DNA from 4 places in the Streptomyces sp. NBC_00057 genome. Region 1 is predicted to be linked to each of the others. Evidence: riboswitches for the same ligand, from Rfam matches in the RefSeq annotation. Region 1 holds a riboswitch; each other region holds the start of a gene.
What was found. A riboswitch is a leader RNA that binds a small molecule or an ion and turns the genes downstream of it on or off. The one in region 1 is predicted to bind thiamine pyrophosphate.

Region 1 (7,717 bases):
CCGCCCGTCGCGCATCACCACCACCCGGTCGGCGAGGGCGAACGCCTCGCCCTGGTCGTGGGTGACGGCGAGCACCGTCGTACCCAACCGTCCGAAGAGCGTGCGCAGTTCGACGACGAGCCGTTCACGCAGGCCGCGGTCGAGCTGGCCGAGCGGCTCGTCCAGCATCAGCAGCTTCGGGCTCGGCGCGAGCGCCCTCGCGAGGGCGACACGCTGCTGCTCACCGCCGGACAGCGCGGCGACGGCCCGCCGTTCGGAGCCGGGCAGGCCCACCATGTCGAGGAGTTCACCGACTTTGCGCTCCTGATCGCGCCGCGACACCCCGTGCATCCGCAGCCCGAAGGCGACATTGGCGCCGACATCGCGGTGCGGGAAGAGCTGATGGTCCTGGAACATCAGGCCGAGTCCGCGCCGGTGCACCGGCACCCCGGCCTGGTCCGCGCCGTCCAGCAGCACCCGGCCGCCGTCCGGCGGGTGCAGTCCGGCGACCACCCGCAGCAGGGTCGACTTGCCGCTGCCGCTCGGCCCCAGCACGCACACGATCTCGTGCTCGGCGACCTCCAGATCCACCCTGTCGAGTGCCGCCCGCTCACCGAAGCGGACCGTGGCCGATTCCAGTGTCAGCATCTCTAGAACTCCCCGGATCGGTCCGTGCGGATACGTTCGAGCAGCAGCAGCGAGAGGGCGCAGACGACCATCAGAATGGTGCTGAGGGCCATCGCCTGGCCGTAGTTGAGCTCCCCGGCCCGCCCCAGCAGCCGGGCCACGGCCACCGGCAGCGTCGGGCGGTCCGGCCGTGCGATGAACACCGTCGCGCCGAACTCACCGAGCGACACGGCGAACGCGAACCCGGCCGCGACCAGCAACGCCCGCCGCACCAGCGGCAGATCGACCTCCCGCCAGGCCCGCAGGGGTGACGCCCCGAGCACCGCGGCCGCCTCCCTCAGCCGGCCGTCCACCGCCCGCAGGACCGGCAGCATGGTCCGTACGACGAAGGGCACACCGACCAGCGCCTGGGCGAGCGGCACCAGAATCCATGAAGTCCGCAGATCCAGCGGCGGCTTGTCCAGGGTGATCAGAAAGCCGAAGCCGACGGTGACCGCGGACACCCCGAGCGGCAGCATCAGCAAGGCGTCGAAGCCGCGGACGAGCCGCCCCGCGCGCCGGGTCAGCGCCGCGGCGGCGAGCCCGCCGATGACCAGCGCGATGACGGTCGCGACCAGTGCGTACTGAGTTGAGTTCCAGATCGCTTCGAGCGGGGCGACCAGGAACGTACCGCCGCCCGCGTCGGCGGACCGCAGGGCCCGGTAGAAGTCGAAGCCATGGCCGCCGGGTGTGTCCAGCGAGCGCTCGACCAGCACCCCGAGCGGCAGCAGGATCAGCACGAGCACGGTCAGCAGCACCCCGCAGAGCAGCGCCCACTGCCCGGCGCCGCGCGGCCTGCGGGCGGTCTGTGCCGGGTCGACCAGCTTCAGCGCGGTCTCCCTGCGCCGTACGGTCCACGCGTGGACGGCGAGGATCGCGCCGACCGCGGCGAACTGCACCAGCGTCAGCACGGCGGCTGTCGGCAGGGCGAGCAGTTGGGCGGTCTGCCGGTAGATCTCCACCTCCAGCGTGGAGTACCCCGGGCCGCCGAGGATCTGTACGACCCCGAAGGAGGTGAAGGTGAAGAGGAAGACCATCAGCGCGGCGGCGGCCACGGCGGGTGCGAGCGCCGGCAGGGTGACCCGCCGCCAGGCGGCGAACCGGCCGGCGCCCAGCACCCGGGCGGCCTCCTCCTGCCGTGGGTCGAGCTGTGACCACAGCCCGCCCACGGTCCGCACGACCACCGCGTAGTTGAAGAAGACATGGGCGAGCAGAATTGCCCAGACGGTGGTGTCGAGCCGTACGCCCCAGAGTTCGTCGAGGAGCCCGCCGCGTCCCAGCAGCGCCAGGAAGGCGGTCCCGACCACGACGGTCGGCAGGACGAACGGCACGGTGACGACCGCCCGCAGCAGTTGTTTGCCGGGGAAGTCGAAGCGGGCGAAGACATAGGCGCCGGGCAGCGCGATCAGCAGGGTCAGCGCGGTCGAGGCGAGCGCCTGCCAGGTGGTGAACCAGAGGACGTCGCGAATGTCCGGCCGGGTCAGCACCTCGCCGATCCGGCCGAACTGCCAGACGCCGTCCACCTTCAGCCCGCGGCCGACGATCGCGGCGACGGGGTAGGCGAAGAACAGCGCGAAGAACGCGACGGGCACGGCCATCAGGCCGAGCCGCACCGCGCTCGCGCGCCACGCCTTTGCGCGCGCCGAGTTCGCGTGCCCGGAGCGGGCGCGCGGCCTCTTCCCGCGCGGCCCCTCCCCATGCTCGCCCTTCCCGCCCGCGTCCGTTCCGCGTACGGGAGTCTTCGCTACTTCACTACGAGCGAGGACCACGACTGGACCCACTGCTCACGGTTCTTGGAGATCTTGTCGGGGGCGACGGTCGTCGGCTTGTCCACCGTCGCGCCGAACTTCGTGAAGAGTTCCGGCAGTTCCGCGCTCCTGGTGACCGGGTTCACGAACATGTTGAGCGGCATGTCCTCCTGGAACTTCTTACTGATCAGGAAGTCCAGCAGGGCCTTGCCGCCGGCCTCGTTCTTCGCGCCGTTCAGCAGACCCGCGAACTCGATCTGACGGAAGCAGGTCCCGGTGGCGACCCCGGTCGGGGCCTCTGCCGGCTGCGGCTTCGCATACAGCACCTCGACGGGCGGGCTGGAGGCGTACGAGACGACGAGCGGCCGGTCGGCCTTGGCCTTCTTGCCGCCCGCGGAGCCGGAGAACTCCTCGTTGTACGCCTGCTCCCAGCCGTCGACGACCTTGACGCCGTTGCTCTTCAGCTTCTTCCAGTAGTCCTGGTAGCCCTTCTCGCCGTAGGTGGCGACGGTGCCGAGGAGGAAGCCGAGGCCGGGCGAGGAGGTCGCGGCGTTCTCGGTGACGAGGAGGTTCTTGTACTCGGGCTTCGCCAGGTCGTCGAAGGACTGCGGCGGCGCGAGCTTCTTGTCGGCGAAGTACTTCTTGTCGTAGTTGATGCAGATGTCGCCGGTGTCGATCGGGGTGACCCGGTGCTCGGCGTCCAGTTGGGTGCCGGCCGCCACCTGGTCGATGCCCTTCGCCTCGTACGGCGTGAAGAGACCGCTGTCGAGAGCGCGGGAGAGCAGGGTGTTGTCGACGCCGAAGAACACATCGCCGCGCGGGGAGCCCTTGGTCAGGATCTCCTGGTTGAGCGCGACACCCGCGTCGCCGCTCTTCAGCACCTTGACGGTGTAGCCGGTCTCCTCGGTGAACTCCTTGAGCACATCCTTGGAGGCGTTGAAGGAGTCATGGCTGACGAGGGTCACGGTCTTCGAACCGGAGCTCTTCGTGCCGCCGGAACCGGAGTCCGACTTGCCGGAACTCCCGCATCCGGCAAGTGCCGTGACGCCGAGCGCGGCGGCGACGGCCGTCGCCGCAAGCTGCTTGGTTCTGCGCGTGGTGCTCATTGTGGATTCCTCCTGGGCTTTGGCCAGGAAGAGACGCGGCCCTGCCCCTGGAGAAGCGGGCAGGGCGCAACAGCATGAGTTGATGACCGAACTTCCTACCCGGAATGACCCGGGCGAGGTTCAGAGGGTCTGCGGCCGACCTGTTCTCGGTGCCGCACTCTCAGCGCTGTGGCGCTCCCCTGTCGGAATATGAAGTTGATTTCAGGCCCAGGCTACACGGGCCGTTCCGGCCTCAGCGCTCGGCTGCCGCCAACTGCCCGCAGGCCCCGTCGATCTCCTGGCCGCGGGTGTCCCGCACGGTGACCGGCACTCCGTGTGCCGCGATCGCCTCGACGAACGCCTTCTCGTCCTCGGGCCGCGAGGCAGTCCACTTGGAGCCCGGCGTCGGGTTCAGCGGGATCAGATTGACGTGCACACGCTTACCCTTGAGGAGTCGGCCGAGCCGGTCACCGCGCCACGCCTGGTCGTTGATGTCCCGGATCAGCGCGTACTCGATGGAGATGCGGCGGCCGGATTTCTCCGCGTACTCCCACGCGGCGTCCAGCACCTCGCCCACCTTCCAGCGCGTGTTCACAGGGACGAGCGTGTCGCGCAGCTCGTCGTCCGGTGCGTGCAGGGAGACGGCGAGGCGGCACTTGAAGCCCTCGTCGGCGAAGCGGAGCATCGCGGGCACCAGGCCCACGGTGGAGACGGTGATCCCGCGCTGCGAGAGCCCCAGCCCGTCCGGCTCCGGGTCGGTCAGCCGACGGATCGCGCCGACCACCCGGTTGTAGTTGGCGAGCGGCTCGCCCATGCCCATGAAGACGATGTTGGAGAGCCGCGCCGGACCACCGGGGACCTCCCCGTCGCGCAGCGCGCGCATGCCGTCCACGATCTGGTGGACGATCTCCGCGGTCGACAGATTGCGGTCGAGACCGGCCTGTCCCGTGGCGCAGAACGGGCAGTTCATCCCGCATCCCGCCTGCGACGAGATGCACATCGTCACCCGCTCCGGGTAGCGCATCAGGACGGACTCGACGAGCGTCCCGTCGTGCAGCTTCCACAGCGTCTTACGGGTGGTGTCGTCGTCACAGCTGATGTGGCGGACCACCGACATCAGGTCGGGGAACATCGCCTCGGCGAGCTTGTCCCGCGAACCGGCCGGGATGTTGGTCCACTCGGCCGGGTCGTGCGCGTACCGCGCGAAGTAGTGCTGTGAGAGCTGCTGGGCGCGGAACGGCTTCTCGCCGATCGCGGCGACCGCTTCCTTGCGCTCGGCGGGCGTGAGGTCGGCGAGGTGCCGCGGCGGCTTCTTGGCTCCGCGGGGCGCGACGAAAGTGAGTTCTCCGGGCTTAGGCATGGTTCATCCAGTGTCGCAGACAGAACAGTGAGGGCCCGCCGCCCTGTGGACAACGGACCCTCACTCGCAAAAGCCCAGGTCAGGGCGGTAGAACTCGGGGATCAGCCGGAACCCACGAACAGCACCAACAGCAGCCAGACCACCGGGGCGGTCGGCAGCAGCGAGTCCAGCCGGTCCATGATGCCGCCGTGGCCCGGCAGCAGCGTGCCCATGTCCTTGATCCCGAGGTCCCGCTTGATCATCGACTCGCCCAGGTCACCGAGAGTGGCACTGGCCGCGACCGCGAGCCCCAGCAGCAGTCCCTGCCACCAGGAACCGCCGTCGATCAGGAACTGCATGCACAGCGCGCCGACGACCATCGCGAAGGCGACGGCCCCGAACAGGCCCTCGCGGGTCTTTCCGGGGCTGATGCGCGGCGCGAGCTTGTGCTTGCCGAAGCGCCAGCCGACGGCGTACGCACCCGTGTCGCTGACCACGGTCAGCAGCAGGAAGGTGAGCACCCGCTGAGGCCCGTCGTCCGCGGTCAGGAGCATGGCGACGAAGGTGGCCAGGAACGGTACGTAGAACGCGGCGAACACGCCGGCCGTAACGTCCTTGAGGTAGCCCTCGGGAGGCTCGGTCATCCGCCAGACGAGCACCGCGAGTGCGGTCAGCGCCATCGCCACCCAGGCGCCCTCGGCGCCGCGTGCGTATCCGGCCACCACCATCGCCGCGCCACCGACCGCCAGCGGGATGAGCGGCGCCTTGATGCCCTTGCGCTCCTCCAGCCGGGAAGTGAGCTCCCAAAGGCCCACGACGACGGCGACGGCGATCACACCGACGAAGACGGCCTTCACGATGAACAGCGAGGCGACGATGACGGCGCCGAGCCCCACACCGACCCCTATTGCGGATCGCAGATCACGGCCCGCACGTTTCTTCTGCGGGGGCGGTGGCGCGGTGGACATGGGCTCCTGCGGCTTCTCGTCACGGAACAGGGGGCCGCCGCCCAGGCGTGCGGCCCCCTGTTCCCTGCCATCACGGTCGTCAGCGTCTCTACCTGTGTCGGGAACGTCCGGCACTATGGGCATGGGCCGAGTCTGCTGGGCGTCATGCACATCGTATGCAGGACCCGCCGGAGCGGCCTGCGTCGCGGGCACACCCCAGTGACCGGCTCCCCGCGGGGCGCCCCAGGAAGAGTCGTTCATCAGACTTCGAGCAGCTCGGCTTCCTTGTGCTTGAGCAGCTCGTCAACCTGTGCGACGTACTTCGCGGTGGTGTCGTCGAGCTCCTTCTCGGCGCGACGCACCTCGTCCTCGCCGGACTCCTTGTCCTTGACCAGCTTGTCGAGAGTCTCCTTGGCCTTGCGGCGCACGGCCCGGATGGAGATCTTGGAGTCCTCGGCCTTCGTCTTCGCGACCTTGATGTAGTCGCGGCGACGCTCCTCGGTGAGGTCCGGGAAGGTCACCCGGATGATATTGCCGTCGTTGCTCGGGTTGACGCCGAGGTCCGAGTCGCGGATGGCCTGCTCGATGTTGCGCAGCGCGCTCTTGTCGAACGGCGTCACGACGGCCATACGCGGCTCGGGCACCGAGAACGAGGCGAGCTGGTTGATCGGGGTCAGCGCGCCGTAGTAGTCGGCGACGATCTTGTTGAACATCGCCGGGTGCGCACGGCCGGTACGGATCGCGGCGAAGTCCTCTTTCGCGACGACGACGGCCTTCTCCATCTTCTCCTCGGCCTCAAGGAGGGTTTCTTCGATCACCACGTGCTCCTGCGTGTCTTGAGTGGGCCCGGCGTGCTCGGGCCCGGCGGGTCCTGCGTCGCGTCCTCACCTGCACGGTGTCCGACCGGCAGGCCGTTGTCCATCCTTCGGGGCCTGTCCCGGGGTGTTCCCCGCAGGCCCCGGACCTTTCCTTGACTTCCCGGGAAGGTCCCCCGGTTCTCAGGCCCGGGTGCCCTGGTCACTCACGAGCGTGCCGATCTTCTCACCCTTGACCGCGCGGGCGATATTGCCCGTGGCGGTCAGCTCGAAGACGAGGATCGGCAGCTGGTTGTCGCGGCAGAGCGTGATGGCGGTGGCGTCGGCGATCTTGAGATCGCGGGCGAGCACCTCGCTGTACTCAAGGGCGTCGAACTTCACCGCGTCGGGGTTGGTCTTCGGGTCGGAGTCGTAGACCCCGTCCACCCCGTTCTTGCCCATCAGCAGACCCTGGGCGTCGATCTCCAGGGCGCGCTGGGCGGCAGTGGTGTCGGTGGAGAAGTACGGCATCCCCATGCCGGCGCCGAAGATGACGACACGGCCCTTCTCCAGGTGGCGCACGGCGCGCAGCGGGATGTACGGCTCCGCGACCTGCCCCATGGTGATGGCGGTCTGGACGCGGGAGTCGATGCCCTCCTTCTCCAGGAAGTCCTGGAGCGCCAGGCAGTTCATGACCGTGCCGAGCATGCCCATGTAGTCGGAGCGGGCCCGGTCCATGCCGCGCTGCTGGAGCTCGGCACCGCGGAAGAAGTTGCCGCCGCCGATGACGACCGCGATTTGCGCGCCGTCGCGGACGACTGCCGCGATTTCCCGGGCGATGGCGTGTACGACGTCGGGGTCGACACCGAGACCCCCGCCGCCGGCGAACGCCTCTCCGGACAGCTTCAGCATGAAGCGCCCGGGTACCTTGCCGTCGTCGCGCTTGTGGTCACCTTTTGCGGCGTCCGCGCCCTTGTTCATGGAGATTCTCCTCGTGCACATACGAAGAAGGCCATTGCCGGTGGGTCTGGTGTCCCTCAGCGGCAATGGCCTCCTCGTCAGTTCTGCGGTCGTACGGCATGTGTGCGGCCGACGACTGCACCAGACCCTATCGGGGTCCACCGTTGTTCGCGGACGGACTCAGATGCCGACCTTGATG
Region 2 (7,717 bases), 3.9 Mb from region 1:
GGAGCCGATGGCGTGGGCGACATCGGCCCGGTCGTTCACCGCGAGGAGCCTGCCGTGGCGCCTGCAGGCTTCGGCGAAGACCGCCAGGTGTTCGAGCTCCTCGGCCGCTTCCATGCCCTTGTCGCGCAGCTGGACGATGTCCACCCCACTGGAGAGGACGGCGTCGAGGAACGCGGGGAGATCGCCTTGGCGCCTGCGTGCGTCCGTGCACAGATACAGCCGGGCATCGGACAGCAGCGCGCGAGGCGTGGACATGGCGCGGTTCCCCCTGGAGAGCGTTGCGGAGCGGTTGTCGGTACGGCGCGGGGGTACGGGCCGCGCACTGCTGCGCGGCCCGCCCCTCACATACGGCCTGCGGTCAGACGGCGAGCGCCTGGGCGCGGCGCTTCACCTCCGTGCCGCGATTCTCGCTCAGTGCCTGGGCAGGGGTGCCCGGCAGGGTCGGGTCGGAGGTGAAGAGCCATTCCAGCATCTCTTCGTCGCTGTAGCCGTCGTCCCTCAGGAGCGTCAGGGTTCCGGAGAGCCCCTTGACCACCTTGTTGCCGTCGATGAAGGCGGCAGGCACCTGAAGCGCCCGGTTCTCACCACGTCGTACGGCGATGAGCTGGCCCTCCTTGACCAGCTGCCGCACGCGCGTCACCTCGACATCGAGCATTTCGGCGATGTCGGGAAGGTGGAGCCAGGCAGGGACGAGAGCATCGATCTTTGCGTCAATCTCGGTCACAGGGACAAGCGTGCCATCCCGGACCGACAGTCGGTAGCCGGACTCAGCCCTTCAGGGCGTCGCGGACCACGTCCGCGACGCGGCAGTGGCTCTGCTGGTCGCGGGTGACCCAGCCGTGCGCGGTCGTCAGGGAGCGCGAGTAGCAGGCTCCGGTGTCCGTGGTGCCCCGGTACTTCTCGGTCGAGGCTCCGTCGGCGGACTGGACGACGCCGCCCGTGCGGACGAGGTTGCCGGTCGAGTCCACGGTGTCGTCCGTGACCGCTTCTGTGTGCCACGCGTGTGCGGAGCCCTTACGGGACGTGTCGACGAGCACACGGCGCTGGGTGACGTCGGCCCTGAGGTCGTAGTTGTTGTAATCGCCGTACACCGGGATGTCCATGTCCACGTCGATGGGGTAGGACCAGGTGTGCCGCTGCGCGTCCGTGCGCCCGTGGGTCTGGGTCGTCACCGTGGTGGAACCATGGTCACGCTGATGCATCACCTGATGGCTGCCCGTGCGGGAGACGTTGTCCGTGTTGGTGTAAGCGAACTTCTGCTCGACGGTGGTGGTGACCCGGCCCTTCGAGGTCTCGACATAGCCCGAGATCTTCCAGGAGCGGCCGGTCGACACGGAGACGTCCGTGGAGCCGTCCTTGCCCGGGGTCTGGACGGTCTTCACGACCGGGGTGTGGCTGAGCGTGTTGGTGGTCACCTTGCCACTCGTGCGGGACGCGTGCGCGTCCGTGTCGAGGAAGAGCGAACCATCGACGGTCCAGCCGTCGGCCGCACCGTACGGGGTGATGCTGATGGCGTGCGGCTTGCCGTCGGCCAGCAGACCCGCGAAGGGGGTGAGGTCGATGTCGTACGCCTCGGTCTTGAACTGGTCGATGGCCGGGATCGGGCGCCACAGGGTCGGCACGATGCCGCCGGAGTACACCACGGGGTACGGCTGGGCGAGACCGGCGGGCTGTCCGTCCACCGCGACCTGCACCTCACGGTAGGGGCCGCCGCCGCAGAGGTAGTCCGGAGCGGTTTCCGCCAGGTCGCTGGGGACCGCGTCGAACCACTGCTCGTCGCAGCCGCCCCCGCGTGCGTAGACCTCCAGGCGCGCGTTGGTCAGATTGCGCGGGAAGGTGACCTCGGTGCGGGTGGAGCCGCCCTTGCCGACGTTCATCCAGGGGGCGCCGCCGGAGTTGGTGTCACCGAGCGGGACGATGCTGTCGGCCGTGGTGGCGGCCGGGTGGCGCTTGTCGGCCTGGTAGTACGTGACCGTCAGCTTGATCTTGTACACGCCGGTATACGTCTCGTTGACGACATTGCCCAGTTCGAGCTGGAGCTTCTGCGGGTCCTTGAGGAGCGGCGCGAAGTCGGTGATGTCCTTGGCGACGTGCCAGCTGATGCCGTCGTCGTCGGGCTCGGCGGTGCTGGTGCGGAAGACCTCCGCGCCACCGACGAAGACCGCGGCGAGACGGTCGTACTGACGCCCCTTCACGCTGCCCGACCAGTCGAGGACGACCTTGTTCCACGGCCCCTTGCACTTCTCGGGCGGGGTGAGCGTGGTGGTGTACGGCGGTCCGCCGAGGGTGTAGCCGAAGTCGTGGTCGACGGCCGTCACCGAGCAGTGCTTGGTGTCCGGGCGGGAGACCGGCGGCAGCGCGTCGATCGGGTCCTGGTAGTCGACAGCCGGGTTGGAACCGGGCTGGGGAGCGGTGCCCGCGTACGCCGGGGCGGCGAGTGCGCCTCCGACGAGGGCGATCGACGCCGAGGCCATGGAGATTCCGCGCAGCGCGCGGGCCCATCTGTGTCGAAACATGCGCATCCTTCGAAGAGATATGAAATGAGCACTCTAAAAGATGCACAGTGCACTAACTTTTCCCTCCTCCCAAGGGGTCGTCCACATAGCGGACGTCAACGTCCTTTGCCCGTACGCCTACTGACGAGTCGCCGACTTCAGCGGTACGGACGGGTCACCGGCCCGCTCCGGATCGAGCCGTGCCCCCGCCTCGATGAGCTTGCGCCCCTGCGCCAGATCGCGTGGCCGGCCGACGGCGAGGACCGCGACCAGGACGTCGTCCCGCAGCCAGCACACCGACCAGGAGGGACCGGCCGGATCGCCGCGCCACAGCAGGGTGTCGGCGCTCCCGTGGTGGCCCGCGTACTGCACGAACCGGTCGAACTGCTCGGACCAGAAGTACGGCACAGGGTCGTACGTCCGCGGAGCCGGGCCGTCCTCGGCCCCCGCCCCGATGATGTTGGCGGCGGCGGTCCGAGGGCCCTGGAGTGCGTTGTCCCAGTGGTGGATGAGAAGGCGTTCGCCGTACCGCAAGGAGGGGAACGAGGCGCAGTCACCGACCGCGTACACATCGGGGACCGAGGTGCGCAGCGTCCCGTCGGCGGTCACCGATCCGTCGGGGCCGAGCGCGATGCCGGAGCCGGCCAGCCAGCCCGTGGCGGGCCGTGCGCCGATTCCGACGACGACCGCTCCGGCCGGGATCGTGCGGCCGTCCGCGAGGATCACCCGGCCGGGTTCGATGCGGGCGACCCGGGCTCCGGTGAGGAGTTCGGCGCCGCTCTCGGCGTACCAGGCGGTCATCGGGGCGGCGACCTCGGCGGGCATCGCGCCCGCGAGGGGCCGGTCGGCGGCCTCGACGACGGTGACCTCGCAGCCCGCGGCGCGGGCCGCGGTGGCGAACTCGGCACCGATCCAGCCCGCGCCGACGACCACGACGCCGTGCTGCCCGTCGAGTACGGGCCGCAGCCGTGCCGCGTCGTCGAGGGTGCGCAGCAGATGGACGCCGGGAACCCCCTCGGCGCCGGGCAGGACGACCGGTTCGGCGCCGGTCGCGATCACCAGGACGTCGTATGCAACGGGTCCCGACGGGGTGTCCAGCTCATGCGCGCCCGGCCGCACACCGGTGACTTCGCGGCCCAGCTGCAGATCGATGTCCAGCGCGTCGAAGTCGACGTCGAAGGCGGAGTCCTCGGCCTTGCCGAGCAGTACCGCCTTGGACAGCGGGGGCCGGTCGTAGGGCTGGTGCGGTTCGGCGCCGATCAGGGCGACGGAGCCGGTGAAGCCCTGTTCCCGTAGGGCCACCGCCGTCTGCACGCCGGCCATGCCCGCGCCGACGATGACGACGCGGCGCCCTGCCTGCCGGTCCGGCTGCTCTGACTGCTGCTGCTCGCTCACTAGTACACCTTACGCATCTGACGAATCGTCAGGAAAGGGGGAGCTCTTCGACCGTGCTCGTCCCGCTGCTCTGCAACTCGGTTCACAGCTGCTCGACCAGCGCCCGGTTTTGGCGAACATGGGCACGATTGGGTGAACAGTGTGACGATCTGTGGGTATGCCCGGCCATGTGTGCGTAATGTGCGCGGTGCGATCTGGGACGCCGAGTGTGGCGTCAGCAGTCGGGGCCCCCGTATCACCGGAGTAATGGTTCGGGGCCTCCCCGTCGCCTCTGGCCACACCCACATGACCAGGTCGTAGGGATTCCACCCACCTGGGACGGACCGCATACGGGATATGCGTCGCCGCCCAGGAGGCGAAAGCGGAGGACCAGTGCGCCCAAGACCGTTCGGGGCGTGCCGGTGGGACAGGACCTGTTCCTGCTCACTGCCCAGGAACGGTTTAGGGTGGCCAACGTAAAACACTCGCGGGAGCCCGGACGCACCGGGCTGAGAGGGAGGCTGGAGCGGCCTTCGACCGTACGAACCTGATCCGGGTCATGCCGGCGAAGGGAGGGGTTGGGCACCCATGCGTTCTTCTCGGAACGGGAACGGATCCGATGTCCTTGTCATCGGGGGCGGGATCATCGGTCTGGTGACCGCCTGGCGGGCCGCGCAACGCGGACTGCGCACCGCGGTCGTCGATCCCGAACCGGGTGGCGGAGCCGCCCGGGTGGCGGCCGGCATGCTGGCCGCCGTCACCGAACTCCACTACGGCGAACAGATGCTGCTGGGCCTCAATGTCGCCTCGGCCGCCCGCTATCCGGCCTTCGCGGCCGAGCTGGAGGCGGCGAGCGGACAGGAGACCGGCTTCCGCGCCTGCGGCACCCTGGCCGTCGCGCTGGACTCCGACGACCGTGCCCATCTGCGGGACCTTCACGCCCTGCAGCAGCGTTCGGGCCTGGAGTCGGAGTGGCTCACCGGCCGCGAGTGCCGCCGCCTGGAGCCGATGCTCGCGCCGGGCGTCCGCGGCGGTCTGCGGGTCGAGGGCGACCACCAGATCGATCCCCGCCTGCTGGCCGCCGCACTGCTGACCGCCTGCGAGCGGGCCGGGGTGGTCTTCCACCGCGGCTGGGTGGAGCGCCTGACGGTGATACGCGACCGGGCCGCCGGAGCCGTGCTCGCCGGGGGTACGGAGCTCGCCGCCGACCAGGTCGTGCTCGCCGCGGGCAGCCTCAGTGGCCGGCTCCCGGGGCTGCCGGACGAGGTCGTGCCGCCGGTCCGGCCGGTGAAGGGGCAGGTGCTGCGGCTGACCGTGCCCGCCGCGTACGCACCGTTCCTCACCCGGACGGTCCGGGCCGTGGTCCGGGGCAGCCATGTCTATCTCGTACCGCGCGAGAACGGCGAACTGGTCGTCGGCGCCACCAGCGAGGAGATGGGCTGGGACGCCACCGTCACCGCGGGCGGCGTCTACGAGCTGCTGCGGGACGCCCACGAGCTGGTGCCCGGCATCACCGAGCTGCCGCTCACCGAGACCGGGGCCGGCCTGCGCCCCGCTTCCCCCGACAACGCCCCGCTGCTCGGCCCGACCGCCCTGCCCGGCCTCCACCTCGCCACCGGCCACCACCGCAACGGGGTGCTGCTGACCCCCGTCACCGGTGACGTCATGGCAGAGCTCCTCACCACAGGCGAGCTGCCCGAGGTGGCCCGCCCCTTCACCCCGCACCGTTTCTCGTCCGCCGCCGTCTCCGTACGTCAGGAGCAGCCCGCATGACCGATCCCGCACCCCTCTCCGTGTCCGTGAACGGCGAGGTCCGTCTCCTCGCCGCGGGCACCACCCTGGACACCCTTGTCGCCACCCTGACCGCCGCGCACTCCGGCGTCGCGGCCGCCGTCAACGAGACCGTCGTCCCGCGCGGCCGGTGGTCCACCGCCGCACTCGGTGACGGTGACCGCGTCGAGGTCCTGACCGCGGTCCAGGGAGGCTGACCATGTCCGACGACCTCTTCGCCCTCGGCGATACCGCCTTCGGCTCCCGGTTGATCATGGGAACCGGCGGAGCGCCCAGCCTCGACGTGCTGGAACGCTCCCTGACCGCCTCCGGTACCGAGCTCACCACCGTCGCGATGCGCCGCCTCGATCCGACCGTGCAGGGCTCGGTGCTCTCCGTGCTCCAGCGGCTCTCCATCCGCGTGCTGCCGAACACGGCAGGTTGCTTCACCGCGGGCGAGGCCGTGCTGACCGCCCGGCTGGCCCGCGAGGCGCTGGACACCGACTGGATCAAGCTGGAGGTCGTGGCCGACGAGCGGACCCTGCTGCCCGACCCGATCGAGCTGCTGGACGCCGCGGAGACCCTGGTGGACGACGGCTTCACGGTGCTTCCGTACACCAATGACGACCCGGTGCTGGCCCGCAGGCTCCAGGACGTGGGGTGCGCGGCGATCATGCCGCTCGGCTCCCCCATCGGCTCCGGCCTCGGCATCCGCAATCCGCACAACTTCCAGCTGATCGTCGAGCAGGCCCGGGTGCCGGTGATTCTCGACGCGGGCGCCGGGACGGCCTCGGACGCGGCGCTCGCGATGGAGCTGGGGTGCGCGGCGGTGATGCTGGCGTCCGCGGTGACCCGGGCCCAGGAACCCGAGCTGATGGCCGCGGCGATGCGTCATGCGGTGGAGGGAGGGCGGCTGGCGTACCGCGCGGGCCGGATCCCGCGCCGCCACTTCGCCGAGGCCTCGTCGCCGGTGGAGGGGCGCGCGGCGCTGGACCCGGAGCGCCCGGCGTTCTGACCCACCGGACCGCCGCCGGCGGCTGCGTCGCGCATGTCCCTGTCACGGCTCGGCTGCAGTACGGCCCCGGGTCTGCCCGGGGCCGTGAGCCGTGTCCGTGGCAGCTCGTAGACTCGCATGCGTGGATACGACCCTCCAGGACCCTCTCGTCGGGCAGCTGCTCGACGGCCGCTACCGCGTCGATGCCCGCATCGCCGTGGGCGGCATGGCCACGGTCTACCGGGCCGTGGACACCCGGCTCGACCGGGTGCTCGCCCTCAAGGTGATGCACCCGGCGCTCGCCACAGATGCCTCGTTCGTCGAGCGCTTCATCCGCGAGGCCAAGTCCGTGGCCCGGCTCGCGCACCCCAATGTCGTCGCGGTCTTCGACCAGGGCGCCCAGGGGCAGTACGTCTACCTCGCGATGGAGTACGTCGCGGGCTGCACCCTGCGCGACGTACTGCGCGAGCGCGGCGCCCTGCAGCCGAGGGCCGCACTGGACATCCTGGAGCCGGTCCTCGCCGCCCTCGGCGCCGCGCACCGCGCGGGCTTCGTGCACCGCGACATGAAGCCTGAGAACGTCCTGATAGGGGACGACGGCCGGGTCAAGGTCGCCGACTTCGGTCTCGTACGGGCCGTGGGCGCCGTCACCAACACCACCGGGTCCGTCCTGGGCACCGTCTCCTATCTCGCCCCCGAGCAGATAGAGCACGGCACGGCGGACACCCGCACCGATGTGTACGCCTGCGGTGTCGTCCTGTACGAGATGCTGACCGGCTCCAAACCGCACGCCGGCGACACCCCCGCCCAGGTCATCTACCAGCACCTCAACGAGGACGTCCCGGCCCCGTCGGCCACCGTCCCGGGGCTCCCGGTCGAGCTCGACGACCTGGTGGCCGTCGCCACCGCCCGTAACCCCGAGCTCCGCCCGTTCGACGCGGTGGCGCTGCTCGCCGAGACCCGCGAGGCCCGCTCCGGCCTCACCGACGCCCAGCTGGACGCCGTACCGCCGCAGGCTCTCGCCGAGGTGCACGACGCCGCCGAGGACCGCACGAGCGTGATCCCGCGGCTGCTCCCGGCCGAC
Region 3 (7,717 bases), 1.8 Mb from region 1:
GTGCCGCTCGGGCAGGAGTGCACGCTGGGTGACTTCGAGGGCAACCTGGAAGAGGCCCTGGGCCGGATCCTCGCCGAGGAACAGAACGCCGGCTGACGAGGACGGCGCCGCCGACCGGCCCGCCGGTCGAACGTAACACCTGCCGAATGGGTGAATCGCTCTCCGTACGGAGACGTTCAAGGCTTCGTCCTACGACGATGGCCTTTCCCGGTCCGTACGGGTGCCGAAGCTCCGAATTCCGCGCCGACCCCTGTGCGGTCCGCGGAGACGACCAGCGCCGCGAGCACCGTCGTCACCGGCACCGAGGCGACCAGTCCGATCGAACCGACCAGCGTTCGTACGATCTCCTCCGCCACCAGCTCGCTGTTGGTCACAGTCCCCACGCTGCTCTGGGCGATCGAGAACAGCAGCAGCAGCGGCAGTGCGGCGCCCGCGTAGGCGAGCACCAGCGTATTGACGACCGAGGCGATGTGATCGCGCCCGATCCTGATCCCTGCCCGGTAGAGCCCCCGAGCACCCATCGTCGGGTTCGCCTGGTGCAGCTCCCAGACCGCCGATGTCTGGGTGACCGTCACATCGTCGAGCACCCCGAGCGAGCCGATGATGACACCGGCCAGCAGCAGACCGCTCATGTCGATGTGCGGGTACAGGCCGTGGATGAGGCCGGTGCTGTCGTCGGTGTTGCCGGTCAGGCTCGCCCAGCCGATGAAGAGCGACCCGAGCAGCCCGATCAGCAGCAGTGAGATCAGTGTGCCGATCACCGCGACCGACGTGCGGGCGGTCAGGCCGTGGCACATGTAGAGCGCGATCAGCATGATCGCACTTGCCCCGACCACCGCGACGAGCAGTGGATTCGAGCCCTGGAGGATGGCCGGGAGGATGAACAGGGTCAGCACGGCGAACGACACGGCGAGCGCGACCAGTGCCATCACCCCACGCATCCTGCCCACCGCGATCACGACCAGGGCGAAGATCCCGGCCAGCAGCGTCATCGGGAACTTCCGGTTCACATCCGTCACCGAGTACTGCAGATCATGGGGTGCGTCGGGGGCGTACGCCACGACCACGCCCTGCCCTTCGTGCAACTGACGGGGTGCGTCCGGCTGGACGATCTCGACGAAGGTCCGGCCCTTGTCGTGACCGGTCGTCACCTCGATGGTGGCCTTCTCGCACAGCCCGGGCCCGCTGTCCGACGGCGGGGTGGTCTCGCCGCTGGTGGGTGTCTGGGCGGCGTTCACGTCCTTGCAGTCCACCTTGTCGATATTCACCACCTTTCCCTGCTGGGTCTGCCGGTCGAAGCCGACGCCGGTCCGCTCGTGCGGGGGCGCGCCGCCCGGCCAGAGCACCACCAGGCCGACGACGACCGCGGTGGTGAACGGGATCAGTACGGCCGCGATGACCTTGCGCAGATGTTTGGAGACCGGCGCGGCAGGGCCATGGCTGTGCGAGTGGCCGTGCTGATGGCCCTGCGGTTCGGGGTCGGTATGGGGGGACGTCACCGGCCGATCATCGCAAGAAGAGAAGGGCCGTCTGTTCATTACGCCGGACAGGGCGCTAGCGTGGAGGAACCTTTGCACACGCGGGAGCTCGGAGCACCGGGCTGAGAGGGCGCTGATATCCGTACATCTGTACGGGAGAGGCTGCGCCGACCGCCGAACCTGTTACCGGGTAATGCCGGCGTAGGGAGTAGGTCTCATGACCACATCGGATGCACGCACGCCTGCCTCGAACCAGAGCGACGAGGCCGGGAAGTCCATCGGCTGGCACAAGGGGTACGTCCAGGGTTCACGCCCGGACCTCCGGGTGCCGGTCCGTCAGGTGCACCTCACCAACGGCAAGGACGTGACGCTGTACGACACGTCGGGCCCGTACACCGATCCCTCCACCGAGACCGATGTCCGTCGCGGGCTCGCACCGCTGCGGGAGAACTGGATCACGGCGCGCGGCGACACCGAGGAGTACCCGGGCCGCCCCGCCCGCCCCGAGGACGACGGGCTCAAGCACACCTCGCCGCGTGGCGGGCTGCGCAACCTCGACGCGGTCTTCCCCGGCCGCCCGCGCCTGCCCCGCCGCAGCCGGGACGGGCAGCCGGTGACCCAGCTCGTGTACGCCCGCCGGGGCGAGATCACCCCGGAGATGGAGTACGTGGCGATCCGGGAGAACGTCGAACCCGAGGTGGTGCGCGAGGAGATCTCCGCGGGCCGGGCCGTGCTGCCGGCCAACGTCAACCACCCCGAGATCGAGCCGATGATCATCGGCAAGCGGTTTCTGGTGAAGGTCAATGCCAACATCGGCAACTCCGCGGTGACGTCCTCCATCGAGGAGGAGGTGGAGAAGATGACATGGGCGACGCGCTGGGGCGCCGACACGGTCATGGACCTTTCCACCGGCCGCAACATTCACACCACCCGTGAGTGGGTTCTGCGCAACTCCCCCGTGCCGATCGGCACCGTTCCCCTCTACCAGGCCCTCGAAAAGGTCGACGGCCGGGCCGAGGAGCTGACCTGGGAGATCTACAAGGACACCGTCATCGAACAGGCCGAGCAAGGCGTCGACTACATGACGGTCCACGCCGGCGTGCGCCTGCCGTACGTCCCGCTGACCGCCCGCCGCAAGACCGGCATCGTCTCCCGCGGCGGCTCGATCATGGCAGCGTGGTGCCTCGCGCACCACAAGGAATCGTTCCTGTACGAGCACTTCGAGGAGCTCTGCGAGATCCTCGCCACCTACGACGTGACGTACTCGCTGGGCGACGGGCTGCGCCCCGGATCGATCGCCGACGCCAACGACGAGGCCCAGTTCGCCGAACTGCGCACGCTCGGTGAGCTGAACACGATCGCCAAGCGGTTCGGCGTTCAGACCATGATCGAGGGCCCGGGCCATGTCCCGATGCACAAGATCAAGGAGAACATCGACCTCCAGCAGGAGATCTGCGAGGAGGCGCCCTTCTACACGCTCGGACCGCTGACCACCGATGTCGCCCCGGCGTACGACCACATCACCTCGGGCATCGGTGCGGCGATGATCGCATGGTGGGGCACGGCGATGCTCTGCTACGTCACGCCCAAGGAGCACCTCGGACTGCCCAACCGGGACGATGTGAAGACCGGCGTCATCACGTACAAGATCGCGGCCCATGCGGCGGACCTTGCCAAGGGGCACTCGGGGGCGCAGGACTGGGACGACGCGCTCTCCGACGCCCGTTTCGAATTCCGCTGGGAGGACCAGTTCAATCTGGCTCTCGACCCGGTCACGGCTCGGGAGTTCCACGACGAGACGCTTCCGGCCGAGCCGGCGAAGACGGCGCACTTCTGCTCGATGTGCGGCCCGAAGTTCTGCTCGATGAAGATCAGTAGAAGCATCACAGAGCAATTCGGCCCTGATGGAGCTGTGACCAGCGAAGATGAGGTCGCTGCCGGAATGCTCGCCAAGTCCGCCGAGTTCGCGGCGCAGGGCAACCGGCTGTATCTGCCAATTGCGGACTGATCTTCTGTCGTCTCAGCGTCCCCCGGCATACCTTCTGGGGGACGCTGTCGGTCTCAGAATCGGTGCGCACTCGGCAGGATTCGAACCTGCAACCTTCTGATCCATAGGATCGGGCAGGCCGTTGGGCGGGGGCTGCGCCTTCCGCCCGGCTAATCGCTGGTGGTCGTGATCAACAGCCTCTGTGTGCCGTCGTTGCCGTCAGCTCTGAACAGGGTGGCACCGGCTCGCAGCGTACGCAGCACTTCCGGCCCAGCCTGGCTGAGAGTTACAACTTTCTCTGCGGGTTCAAGGCACCCGGCTGCGCTCCGCTCCGCCGGGCGCGCTTCCCGGCTCTGGCTGCGCCCGCGCTCCTGCCTTCGGCCCGCTCGGCGCTGCCGCCGCCGACGCGCGCCCGCTGTGTAGGCCCGAGGGCATGAGTCGAGACCAAAGCCCGCGGCTTCAAGACATGCCTCCGGCGGGGGCGCTCAGACTCCGGGATGGACGGGGCGCCGTTCGCGAGTGCCGGCCGGAGCATGGCGAGCGTCGTGGGCTCCCATCCCGGCCACCTTCGACCCAGGCAGAGCCGAGCAGTCGCGGCCCAGGGCGTCCAGGTCGTTCGTACAGTGGCGCGCTCCACCTTGACGCCCTGAACCACGACTGCTCCACGGTGTGTGGGTCGAAGGCGGACGGGATGGGAGCTGGGGAGAGTTGTGGGCTGGGGGCGGTGGTGTGCGTGAGGGGTCTCAAGAACTCACGTAGGCCCTCACGAATGGGGTGTTTCACGTGAAACCGCTGCGCCCGGCAAGGGATTTGGCGCGACTCGCCTTGCCCGCCAATGTCGGGCGTCTTGCTTGTCGGTGCTGTACGCCACCATGGGGCTGTCCGGAGAAAACGACCGGGAGCGCCCGACCACTTTGGCGAGAGACGGGCGCCCCCTGAAGCGCAGGAGAAGCATGCCCTCCCAGCACCTGGATGCCAGCGTCCCAACTCGGACTGCTGCCATCAATCAAACTGTCGCACAGTTCACTGACAACCCCCGATTGATCACCGCGGCCGCTATCGCCTGCTGCGTTGTGGGCCAGGAAGCCATCACCGCTGTCTTGGACGCCTCAACACAGCTGATCACCGTGATCATCGTCCTGATCTCTATGCGGGCAGTGGCCCGCCCCATAGCTGATGTCTGACATCAGTGTCTGACACCAACAGGCGCGAACAGAGCCGATCCACGCCGAACCTCAGCGCATTGCCAGCAGCGGAACGGGGCGGGCTGAGCGTGGTCGCTGAGCCCCTTGGACCGACCTGATAAGGATGAGGCCAGACGTCAATCCCAGGGCCAGAACGGGGCGCCGCCCTCCATCGAGGTTCGGCGCCCCGGTTCGGGTTAACCGTGCCAGGGGATCAGGGAGCCGCACCCACGGGGACGTTCGATGGAGTCTTCCGCCGGCACTGGGTAGATGAACCATCACCGACACACCGAGGAGGGTGAAGTGAGCTACCTCGTCCGCCAGGTCGTCATGGGTGTGATCATAGGTATAGCCGTTCTGATCGTCGCCTTGATCGTAGTGAATCACTCCGCCAGCTCCGGCGTGGACAAGTACAGCTACACCAAAGGCTACGACGCTTTTGGTGGAGCGTTCATACCGACAGACGGTCGGAGCCGCGAGGAGGTGGAAGCGGATTGCGAGTCCATGTACCGGGGGCGTCAGCTCCAGGCCCCAGACGCCAAGTTGATCGAAAAGGACTGGGTCCAGGGATGTGCCGACGTGGCGCAGAACAAGGACTCCCGCTTCAAGTAGGGCGGTGACAGGCTGCCGTTCAATACAGCGGTGGAGTACAGCAACCTCAACAACCAACCCCGCCCAGCAGTGTCCCTTGGAGGCTCCGACGTGACCGCTATGACGCTCGATGACCTATCCAGATAGATCTACGGATCAGATGCTGAACATCTCGCCGTACCTGCGAGGCACTGCATCATGGGTCCATGGGGATCGACCTGGAGCTGCATTCATCACGGCCAACACGTAACTGGCGCAAGTCCCGCGCAACGCTCCTGCGAAGCTCGTACGGGCACGGGGACGCGTTGGCCGATGCACTCGGCTCTCTCCAGCTACTAGGAGTCCCTGGGAGGCTCACCGCCGTTGACCAATACGGAGACACGTTGATGAACGAGCAGGAAGCCGACGCCGCGCTCAGTGAGATCAACGGACTGCGCCAACAGCGCAGCGATCAGCGTCAGCTTGCCGCGCTGGACGATCTTGCGACACAGCTACAGCAGTGCGCGGGCACTCCCGGCAGCTATCTGTGGTTCCAGGGCGACTGAAACCGTGCCACAGCCGTGCCAGAACGAGCGGGGAGCCACGGGGACTCAGCGACAATCCCGGCGCTCTCGCCGGAAGCTGCCCTAGAACACGTCTCCGCAGATCACCCCAGCAACCGCCCAACCTCGCTCCTAAAGCGGTGCTCACTCAATCGACAGGCCAAGACGAGGGCGTGAAGCATGGGGGTCCGGTCGCGCCTGTACGTCCACGTCACAGGCTTGCATGGACGCTTTACAGAACGGTCTTGAAAGCCATCGTGCCGCCTCGACGGCGCGGCCTGCCTCACTGTCGGTCTCTAGTGCTAGAACACGTGCATGACATACAGGTTTACGGCGCGGATTGCTTGCGGGCTCGACGATCCGGACGAGGACGACTGCATGATGGCGGGTGTGGCCGAGCCGAACGACGAGGAGGGGTTCTCCCTGCTGTTCATGTGCGACTTCGACGAGCCCGATGCCCAGGAAGTGTCCCTGGGCATGGACACGCATTGTCTTGTCACACCCGACCAGGGCACCGCCTACGGCTGTGTACGTGAAGTGGAGCTAGACGGCGATGTGCTGCGCGTGACCTTGGATCCTGCGTCGTTGAACGACCTTGGCTTGACCGATCCCGTCGTTGAGGCTTTGCTCCGCGCGCCAGCGGCGGACATGACACGCATGCGGGAAGTGCTGCCGCGCATCCTGGCGTACGGGCGCCCAGATGCCCGTCCAAGCCTGATCACGACATAGCGGAGTACAGCAACCACAGCAACCGGGCCCGCCCGGTAGTGCCCTTGATCGGCCACGCCACGACCGGTATGACCAACACCGACCGATCTAGTGCTGTGACCGCATAGGTTCGCCGGGTTAGGGGGGCTGCTTTTGTAGGATCACGGCTCCAGGCTTGGAAGGGCATGACGATGGAAAGACCGCAGATACGCCTCGGCAGCGAGAATGTGTGGCTGGAGCTGGCTCATGGAGGTGGGGACGAGTGGCGGGTGACCGCCGATTGGGACTCGTGGCTGAGGGCCGACTTCACTGCCTACCTCACCGTCGGGGAGATCGCGGACTTCGCCGCCCGGATGCTCTCCCACTTGTGCCCTCCGTCGGGTCGCCGCTTCGCGGCGGCTGTGACTCCCGGCCGCAACAATCCGCTGACGCTGCGGGCCGAACCTGTCCAGGATGGTTATGCCTTCCTCGTGCGCCTGACTCCCAACGGGGGCGACGACGCATGTCACTTGCAGATGGAAATCGACCCGGTCGACGCCACCGAGCTTCGTGGCGTGTTCGATGCATTGCGCGCCTCATTGGTGCTCTGACTGCAGAGATGCAGCCGGCCACCGCGCCTCCAGCGGTCGGATCGGACGTCACCGCACCCGCCATGACCGCCATGACCGCCAACCCGGCGAACCTATGCGGTCACGGCACTAGATAGAGCTACGGATCAGAAGGTGCCCGTGCCCGATCCGTGCCCGACTGGGCGGGGAACCAAGGTCAGCCACGGGTGCTATGGCGAGCTCCAGGGTTCCCCTTGGTATCCGTCCCCGCTGGTCAGCTCTCCGATGGGGACCCAAGGCCCGGTGATTCCCAAGCTCAGGTGCCAGACGCGTCTGCACAGCGGAGGCCGTAGAGTTCCGTCCATGGCGACTGCGACTGTCCGCGAGTGGAACGACGAGGAAGGGTGGGGTGTCCTTGACTCACCCGAGACCCCCGGCGGCTGCTTCGGCCACTACGCCGACATCCAGGCGACCGGCTTCCGCACGCTGTCGGCCGGACAGCAGGTCGACCTCAAATGGGAAGCCCCTGGCTTCAAGCAGGACGGGTACGACTACCGCGCGGTGAGCATCGTGCCTCGGGCTGCCTGACATCCACAGCTGACATCAACGACGGCGTACGTCCACGGTCCCCAGCAGTCCGCAACGCCACCGCACTCTTCACCGCAACATGCAGTAGCTC
Region 4 (7,717 bases), 5.9 Mb from region 1:
TATGAGCGCATCGGTGGCCATGCCTACGGCTCGGCCTGTTCCGGCCCGATCGGCGCGATCATCACGCCGCAACCTGCCGAGAATCGTCGGGCGGGGTGAGCGGTGGAAGTGTCACCGGAGGGCGATCAACGGGATCCTGTACCGGCTGCGGACGGGTGTTCCGTGGCAGGATCTGCCGTCCCGGTTCGGGAAGCGACAGACGGTGTATGACAGCCATCGCAGGTGGTCCGCGGACGGGACCTGGGATGGCTGCGGGCCTTGCCGGCCAATGCCGATGCGGAGGGACGGATCGACTCGTCCATGGGCGGTGTGGATTCGACCGTCTGCCGTGCTCACCAGCATGCGGCTGGTGCCCGCGAGCGTTGCCCGCGAGTCCCAGGCAAGCGGACGCACCCCGCGTGGCACCGCCCGGATGAGGCCCTGGGGTGCTCCCGGGGCGGGCTGACGACGAGGATTTACCTGGCCGGTGAGGGCCCTCGACGCCCGTTGGACCTGCTGGTCACGCCAAGCAGTTCGGAGATTGACGTGCACACGGCTTGACTGGTGGTCGCTGCCGCACGCACCGTTGCTGGGCCGATCTTCCCAAGGGGGTTACGTGAACAGTAAGTTGCTCGGCGCGTGTACGGTCCTGGCCCTCTTGGCTGTGGTGGGCGCCTCGCCGACGCCTGCCTCCTCCGAGCCGCGTCCGGGGCCGACGCGTGCCCTGCCGCTGGGCGCCGTCGGCTTGACCGAGACCCGCAGCACGCGGACGCTGCAGCCAGGTGTCACCCTCACGCGGATCGTGCGCGGTGCCGATGCCCCGGCGCTTGCGTGGACGGTTGAGGTTGCCATACCCGGCGGTGCCACCTCGCCGGACCCCGACGCGCCGCCGACGGCGCTGAAGGACCGGGCGAGCGCCGACGAGCTGACTGCCGAGGTGCAGGGGGACGGCTTCGACGCCCGGGTCGAGGAAGTCACGACTCCGGCCGTCGCCGACTACGCCGGTGGAACGCTTGGGTGGCGGGTCCGGGTCGGGCAGTTCGACTCGCAGTCCGCCGCGACGGCCGAGCTCACCCGGCTGAGAGGGGCCGGGTACGCCGGGTCCGCCGTATACACCGGTTGGGACGGCAACCCCGCGGACCGTGGCCCGTGGCGGATCGACGTGCTCACCATCGACCCGGACCGGTTCCGCGGCGAGCTCAAGGCGTCGTACGGTCCCGATCTGGAGAACCGCGAGAAGACCAGTGAGCTGGCGGCCGCGGCCGGCGCGACTGCAGCGGTCAACGCCGGGTTCTTCGTCCTCGACCCGCGAGCCGGAGCACCGGGCGACCCGGCCGGCGTCGGCGTCTACGACGGCCGGCTGCTGAGCGAGCCTGTGAACGGGCGCCCCGGCCTGGTGATGCGCGACTCCGGCCGGCACAGCGGGGTCGCCCGGCTCACCTGGAAGGGGCGGGTCGTCGGCCGGAACGCGTCGCAACCCCTGGACGGCATCGACCGTGTACCGGGCTTGATCAGGAACTGCGGCGGCACCGTCGACGACACGCCGACCTCGCTGCCCCTGCACGACGTGACCTGCACCGACCGCGACGAGCTCGTCGCCTTCACGCCTGAATACGGTCGGCAGACGCCGCGGGGCGACGGCCTCGAGGCCGTACTGGACACCCGCGGACGGGTCCTGGAGATGCGCTCACCACGCGGCGGACCGCTGCCGGCCGGCGGCAGCTCCGTGCAGGCGACCGGCACCCGCGTCGCCGCCCTGGCCGCCCTGGCGCAGGTCGGCCGGCCCCTGCGCGTCGAGAGGACGTTGCGGGACGGCAGCGGCCGCAAGGTCTCTCCGTCACCGGCGACCAGCATCCTCAACGGTGGTCCCGAACTGGTCCGCGACGGGCGCCTGCACGTCACGCCTGCAACCGACGGGATGGTGCAGCCCGGCAACGCGAGCTTCTACTACGGCTGGATGCACAAGCGCAATCCACGCACGCTGGCCGGGGTGGACGCCGCCGGCAGGACCGTACTGGTCACGGCCGACGGACGCAGCACGGACGCGCTCGGGCTGAGTATCCCCGAGAGCGCCGCCGTCGCCCGGGCACTCGGCCTGCGCGACGCGGTCAATCTTGACGGCGGCGGGTCGACCACGATGGTGGTGGACGGAGAGGTGATCAACGACCCGTCCGACGCGGCCGGTGAACGCCCCGTCGGGGACGCACTGCTGATCCTGCCCGACCGGGGCTGACCCAGCCCGGTCCGAGAACGCCCGAGCCGGCGACCACCAACCGCCAGGAGCCGCCATGACCGACATCCCGATCCGCCGAGCCCGCCTCCTGCTCGTCCTTGCCGCGCTGTTGCTCACCCTGGCGTCCACCCCGCCGGCGCCGGCCACCGCGTCGACGGTGTCACCCGCCGGGGAAGCGGGCGGGTTCGGGCCCTCGTCCCGGGGTGCCGAGGTCGTCGCGGTAACCCAGGTCGCCGACCGGCAGGTCGACTTGGCGGTCCGTTCACCGGCTCTCGGCGGCCGGACGGTGAACGTGCGTCTGCTCACGCCCGGTGGCTGGGACCCGGGCGACCGGAGCCGGCACTGGCCGACCCTCTGGCTGCTGCACGGCTGCTGCGGGGACTACACGTCGTGGACCAGTCGGACCGACGTCGCGCGGACCGACAGCCTGCGCGACGTCCTCGTGGTCATGCCGGAGGCCGGCTGGAACGGCTGGTACAGCGACTGGTGGAACTACGGCCAGGGCGGTGACCCGGCGTGGGAGACCTTCCACACCAAGGAGCTGCGCCTCCTCCTCGAGCACGATTGGGGGGCGAGCAGGAACCGCGTAGTGGCGGGGCTTTCGATGGGCGGCCAGGGCGCCCTGCTGTATGCCGCCCGGCACCCCGGGATGTTCAAGGCGGCCGCGGCGTACTCCGGCTCTGTGCACCCGCTGCTCAACGACGAGTCGGTGAACCGCATCATGGGGTTCTTCGCCGGTCAGGGCAACGACCCGCTGAGGGTCTGGGGCGACCCGGTTGCGCAACGTGACATCTGGGCGGCCCACGACCCGTTCCACCTGGCCGAGCGCCTCAGGTCGATCCCCGTCTACCTGTCGTGCGGTGACGGCACCACCGGCCCCTTGGACCCGCCGGGCAGCACGAGCGCGCTCGAAACGGACTTCAACAGGCAGAACCAGGCCCTTGCGAGCGAGCTCGAACGCAGGGGTGCGAAGCACGTGAAGACCAACTTCTACGGACCCGGGACCCACGGCTGGGCGTACTGGCAGCGTGAGTTGCACTCCTCGCTGCCGATGCTGCTGCAGGCCTTGCGGGTCGACGGCTGAACTGCCATGTGCCGAGAGCATCCGCCCGGGCATCCCTGCCGCGCCATGGCAAGCCGTGTATGGGACGAGCCCCCGGCCGGGCAAGGGGGACCGTGGGACCGTCACCGGTTAGGCGATCTCGTCTGCATGCTGTGCCAGTTCCACCACCGGCTCGGTCCGTGTGTCCCGCCCCCGAAATCGCCCGTCGCCCCGCCTCCGCTGGAAAGATTCGGTCCATGAACGACAGCACCCCCGGCCAGAAGGCCCGCGAGCTGCTCACCCAGGCATCCCAGCACCCGGTTGCCAGTCCTCAGCGCGACGCGCTGGTGGCCGAAGCCGCCGTGTGGGCACGGCTGGAGCACGCAGCCGTCATGGAGCATCACACGGCCGCAGCGGTCGACATCGAGTCCGCCCTGACCTCCTTCGCCGACCCCGTGCAGAAACTCGGCAGCGAGCTCGGCAACCTGACCGAGCACATCAAGCTCAGCCAGAAGTGAGCGAGTACGCGGAACGAGGGTATTGCGGTGGTCACGTGCTGCGATGACGGTGAGGCGCTGGGGCAGGCCGCGCGGCGGGCTGCCCGTCGAAAGCGCTGAACGCCGACTCGCGGAAGGCTCCGTCCTCGCGCTGTGCACCGACGGAATCCTCCAGGCACCGGACCGGGATGTCGACGCCGGGCCCGACCAACTGCCGCGTACCATGGTCGGCCCCGCACGACCACTCGAGCAGCTCTGCGATGCCGTGGCGACCACCCTGCTGACCGGGCCCCGATCCGGTGACGCGCCCCTGCTCCTTGCCCGCCCCGCCTTCTGCGGGCAGGACGGGCCGTCCGCTGGGAGCTGCTGGTCGACCCCGCGCAGGTCGCCCGCGCCCGTACCCTCACCACCCGTCAGCTTGCCGACCGGGGGCCTGGAATCACCCGTTCACCACCGAACTGATGGTCAGTGAGCTGGTCGTCGACGCCACCGGCACGCGCGCGGCCCACTCTCCCCGCGCCTCATCCGCGTCGAAGTCCTCACCGGCGAGGTCTCCCACGGCAGTCTCAGCGCCTTGCACCTGCGCCACGCGCGCACCAGCGACGAGTGCGGCCGCGGGGGTGACCCGGCTTACCTCCCGTTGGGGCGCCCACTACGACCTCGACGGCAAGACCATCCGGGCCGAGCAACCCCTCGCTCCTGTCCGAGATCCCTTCGGAGTACCGGTCCCGGCGATGTGAGGGCCGGAGCGATCGGGTTAGTCTGTCCGTCGTACCGGACACGGGGTGCCCCGTCCGAGGGCTGAGATCACACCCGTCGAACCTGAACCAGTTCGTACTGGCGGAGGGATGTCTTCCATGCCTTTGGCGCATGTATCCGGCGGTCTGCCCGCCGACGGCCGACAGACCGGCGGGGCGCTGGGCGCGTTCGGGCTGCTCGCCGTGGCGCTGGCGGCCCTCAGTAGCAAGGCCATGAACGACTACAGCGGTTCCTTGGCGCTGCAGACCGTGGGAGTGCGTCTTCCGCGCCCGGCGGCTGCCGCCCTCGCCGCCGTGCTCGGCTTCCCTCTGGTGCTGTGGATGCACGCTGCTGACACCACGGCCCGCTTCCAGAACGTGCTGCTGTTCGTCGGCTACTGGATTCCCGGATTCGTGGCGATCGTCGTCGTCGACTGGCTCGCCCGGGCCCGGGCCAGGGGCGGCGCCGCGATCGACCTCGCCGCCGAGACCGCCCGGGCACAGCCCGGATGGCCCCCGTTGCCGGCGTTCGTCGTCGCCTTCGCCGCCGCCGTACCGTTCATGGACACCAGTCTGTACGTGGGCCCGGTGGCGGCTGCCCTGCACGGCGCCGACCTCTCGTACTACGTGGCGTTCCTCGTGGCCCTGGCGGTATACGCCCCGCTGCGGCTGCGTCACCGGCCGCAGGACTGACCGCCGTCGGCCGACGGATCCCGAGTTCCGCGGCGTCCCGACACCATTCCCTCCCGCACGGAGCGACTTCGAATGCCCTCGACATCCGCCGATCACACCGTCCTCGTCCCGCAGGTCCTCGCACGCGTGCGGGCGGACTCCCCGCTGGTGCAGTGCCTGACCAACTCGGTGGTCACGGGGTTCACCGCCAACGTCCTGCTGGCACTGGGCGCTTCACCGGCCATGGTCGACATTCCGGAAGAGGCCGGCCCGTTCGCCCGGATCGCCTCAGGCGTCCTGGTCAATCTCGGCACCCCGCACGCGGAACAGCGCTCCGCCATGGTCGAGGCCGCGCGGGCGGCGGCTTCGGCCGGTACGCCGTGGGTGCTCGACCCGGTGGCGGTCGGCGCCCTGCCGGTACGCACCTCGCTGGCACGAGAGCTCCTGGAGCTGCGGCCGACTGTGATCCGGGGCAACGCGTCCGAGATCATCGCGCTCGCGGGCGCGGGCGGTGGCGGGCGCGGCGTGGATTCCTCCCACGGCGTCGAGGCCGCCGAGGAATCAGCACGCGCGCTGGCCCGTACAACCGACTGCGTGGTCGCCGTGTCGGGGCCTGTCGACTTCGTCACCGACGGGGTGCGAAGTGCCCGGAACGCCCATGGGGATGCCCTGTTGACCCGGGTGACAGGTGGCGGCTGTGCGCTGGGTGCGGTGATGGCGGCCTTCGCGGCGGTCGACGAGGACCGGTTCGCCGCGACGGTGGCCGCCGTGACCGCGTACACGGTCGCCGCCGAGTTCGCCGCGAAGGAGGCCTCCGGGCCCGGCAGCTTCGCCGTCTCGTTCCTGGACGCGCTCGCCGCGCTGGAGGTATCCGACCTCGCCGAGCGGGCGGTGCTCTCGTGACCGCGGCACCGGTGGATCTGTCGGTCTACCTGGTCACGGACGCAGCCCAGTGCGCGGCCCGCGGCCGGAGCGTGGCCGAGACAGTCGCCCGGGCCGTGGCCGGAGGCGTCACTGCCGTGCAGATCCGGGAGAAGTACGCCGCCGGGAGGGCGTTCCTGCGGACGGTCCTGGAGGTGGCTGCCGTCGTCCCCGAACGGGTGGCGCTGATCATCAACGACCGGGTGGACGTGTTCCTGGCGGCCCGGGCAGCCGGGGCGCGCGTCACCGGGGTCCACGTCGGCCAGTCGGATCTGCCGCCGGCCACGGTACGCGAACTGATCGGTGAGCACGCGGTCCTGGGCCTGAGCGCCGCCACCCCCGACGAACTGCGCGCCGCCGCCGAGGATCCGGCACGCGTCCACCACATCGGCATCGGCGCGCTGCACGCGACCCGGACCAAGGCGGATGCCCCGGCCGCACTCGGCCACGCCGGGTTCGCCCGCCTCGTCCGGCTCAGCGACCTGCCGGCCGTGGCCATCGGCGGCGTCACCCCGGCCGACCTGCCACGCCTGCGGGATGCCGGGGCGGTGGGTGCCGCCGCCGTCTCCGGCATCTGCGCCGCCGAGGACCCCCGAGCAGCGGCCCACGCATACGCCCGGGCGTGGACCCGCAACCGAGAGGAGAACCACGCATGACCGCGCCGCCCCGCGTGCTGACGATCGCTGGATCCGACTCCGGCGGAGGAGCCGGAATCCAAGCCGACCTGAAGACCATGCTGGCGCTCGGCGCCCACGGAATGAGCGTGCTCACGGCTGTCACGGCACAGAACTCCCTGGGCGTGCAGGGCGCATGGGAACTCCCCGTCGAGGCGGTGCGCGCGCAGTACCGCAGTGTCGTGGACGACATCGGTGTCCAGGCGGTCAAGACGGGGATGCTCTCCTCTCCCGAGCTGGTCACGGTGGTCGCCGAGCTGTTGTCGGACGTGGCGGCCCCGGTCGTCGTGGACCCGGTGAGCGTGTCCAAGCACGGCGACAAGCTGCTGGCCGAGGACGCGCTGGATGCCGTACGGACCGCGCTGCTGCCGGTCGCGACAGTGGCCACGCCGAATCTCGATGAGGTCGCGCAGCTCACCGGCATCACGGTGACGGACGAAGCAGGTATGCGCCGCGCCGCCGCGCGGCTGCTCACGTACGGGTCCCGCTGGGTGGTGGTGAAGGGCGGCCACCTGCCGGGCGAGGCGGCGGACTTGCTGACGGACGGCGCGGAGGAACACTGGCTGCGCGCCCCGCGGCACGACAATCGCCATACCCACGGCACGGGCTGCACGCTCGCCTCGGCCGTCGCGGTGGGCCTGGCGCAGGGCCACCCGGTACCGGATGCGGTACGCCGGGCCAAGGGCTACGTCACCGCGGCGATCGAGGCGGGGTTCGCTCTGGGGGCCGGCATCGGGCCGGTGGACCACGGCTGGCGGATCCACGGGCGCACCTGACGCCAGTGGATGAGTCCCGCACCGCCGGGCCGCCACACAGGCCCCGCCGGGCGGTGCCTGTGTGGAGAGGTTCCCGGGCGGAAAGCTCCCGTACGGCCTCCTCGCATGCCACGGCGTTGCGGGAGCTGACGTAGACCCGGGCACCGGCTTCGGCCAGGGCTCTGGTGATCATCAGGCCGATGCCGC

Region 2: linked by a shared signal. The riboswitch ahead of thiO (glycine oxidase ThiO) and the one ahead of OG953_RS12575 (thiamine ABC transporter substrate binding subunit) in region 1 are both predicted to bind thiamine pyrophosphate.
Region 3: linked by a shared signal. The riboswitch ahead of thiC (phosphomethylpyrimidine synthase ThiC) and the one ahead of OG953_RS12575 (thiamine ABC transporter substrate binding subunit) in region 1 are both predicted to bind thiamine pyrophosphate.
Region 4: linked by a shared signal. The riboswitch ahead of OG953_RS40730 (cytosine permease) and the one ahead of OG953_RS12575 (thiamine ABC transporter substrate binding subunit) in region 1 are both predicted to bind thiamine pyrophosphate.

Annotation. Positions count from the first base shown of each region.
Region 1 covers NZ_CP108256.1:2,720,587-2,728,303, forward strand. Annotated here, with positions in the region: gene OG953_RS12565 (ABC transporter ATP-binding protein) at 1-627, opposite strand, end outside; gene OG953_RS12570 (ABC transporter permease) at 630-2,243, opposite strand; gene OG953_RS12575 (thiamine ABC transporter substrate binding subunit) at 2,390-3,499, opposite strand; TPP riboswitch at 3,574-3,690, opposite strand; gene rlmN (23S rRNA (adenine(2503)-C(2))-methyltransferase RlmN) at 3,732-4,838, opposite strand; gene OG953_RS12585 (phosphatidate cytidylyltransferase) at 4,940-6,025, opposite strand; gene frr (ribosome recycling factor) at 6,025-6,582, opposite strand; gene pyrH (UMP kinase) at 6,763-7,539, opposite strand; gene tsf (translation elongation factor Ts) at 7,699-7,717, opposite strand, start outside.
Region 2 covers NZ_CP108256.1:6,657,163-6,664,879, reverse strand. Annotated here, with positions in the region: gene thiE (thiamine phosphate synthase) at 1-255, opposite strand, end outside; gene OG953_RS31390 (Rv2175c family DNA-binding protein) at 359-724, opposite strand; gene OG953_RS31385 (peptide-N4-asparagine amidase) at 768-2,516, opposite strand; gene OG953_RS31380 (NAD(P)/FAD-dependent oxidoreductase) at 2,634-3,890, opposite strand; TPP riboswitch at 4,347-4,461, shown strand; gene thiO (glycine oxidase ThiO) at 4,458-5,642, shown strand; gene thiS (sulfur carrier protein ThiS) at 5,639-5,857, shown strand; gene OG953_RS31365 (thiazole synthase) at 5,860-6,654, shown strand; gene pknB (Stk1 family PASTA domain-containing Ser/Thr kinase) at 6,776-7,717, shown strand, end outside.
Region 3 covers NZ_CP108256.1:4,568,616-4,576,332, reverse strand. Annotated here, with positions in the region: gene OG953_RS21490 (SsgA family sporulation/cell division regulator) at 1-96, shown strand, start outside; gene OG953_RS21485 (YibE/F family protein) at 177-1,499, opposite strand; TPP riboswitch at 1,570-1,703, shown strand; gene thiC (phosphomethylpyrimidine synthase ThiC) at 1,696-3,486, shown strand; gene OG953_RS21475 (hypothetical protein) at 4,419-4,649, shown strand; gene OG953_RS21470 (hypothetical protein) at 4,953-5,261, shown strand; gene OG953_RS21465 (hypothetical protein) at 5,627-5,785, shown strand; gene OG953_RS21460 (Imm10 family immunity protein) at 6,098-6,511, shown strand; gene OG953_RS21455 (hypothetical protein) at 6,760-7,080, shown strand; gene OG953_RS21450 (cold-shock protein) at 7,402-7,626, shown strand.
Region 4 covers NZ_CP108256.1:8,647,163-8,654,879, forward strand. Annotated here, with positions in the region: partial or broken gene OG953_RS40695 (LUD domain-containing protein) at 1-78, shown strand, start outside; partial or broken gene OG953_RS40700 (IS5 family transposase) at 20-507, shown strand; gene OG953_RS40705 (phosphodiester glycosidase family protein) at 596-2,212, shown strand; gene OG953_RS40710 (alpha/beta hydrolase) at 2,268-3,296, shown strand; gene OG953_RS40715 (hypothetical protein) at 3,512-3,772, shown strand; gene OG953_RS40720 (SpoIIE family protein phosphatase) at 3,816-4,223, shown strand; gene OG953_RS40725 (hypothetical protein) at 4,191-4,340, opposite strand; TPP riboswitch at 4,523-4,617, shown strand; partial or broken gene OG953_RS40730 (cytosine permease) at 4,660-5,181, shown strand; gene thiM (hydroxyethylthiazole kinase) at 5,254-6,063, shown strand; gene thiE (thiamine phosphate synthase) at 6,060-6,737, shown strand; gene thiD (bifunctional hydroxymethylpyrimidine kinase/phosphomethylpyrimidine kinase) at 6,734-7,531, shown strand; gene OG953_RS40750 (SDR family NAD(P)-dependent oxidoreductase) at 7,446-7,717, opposite strand, start outside.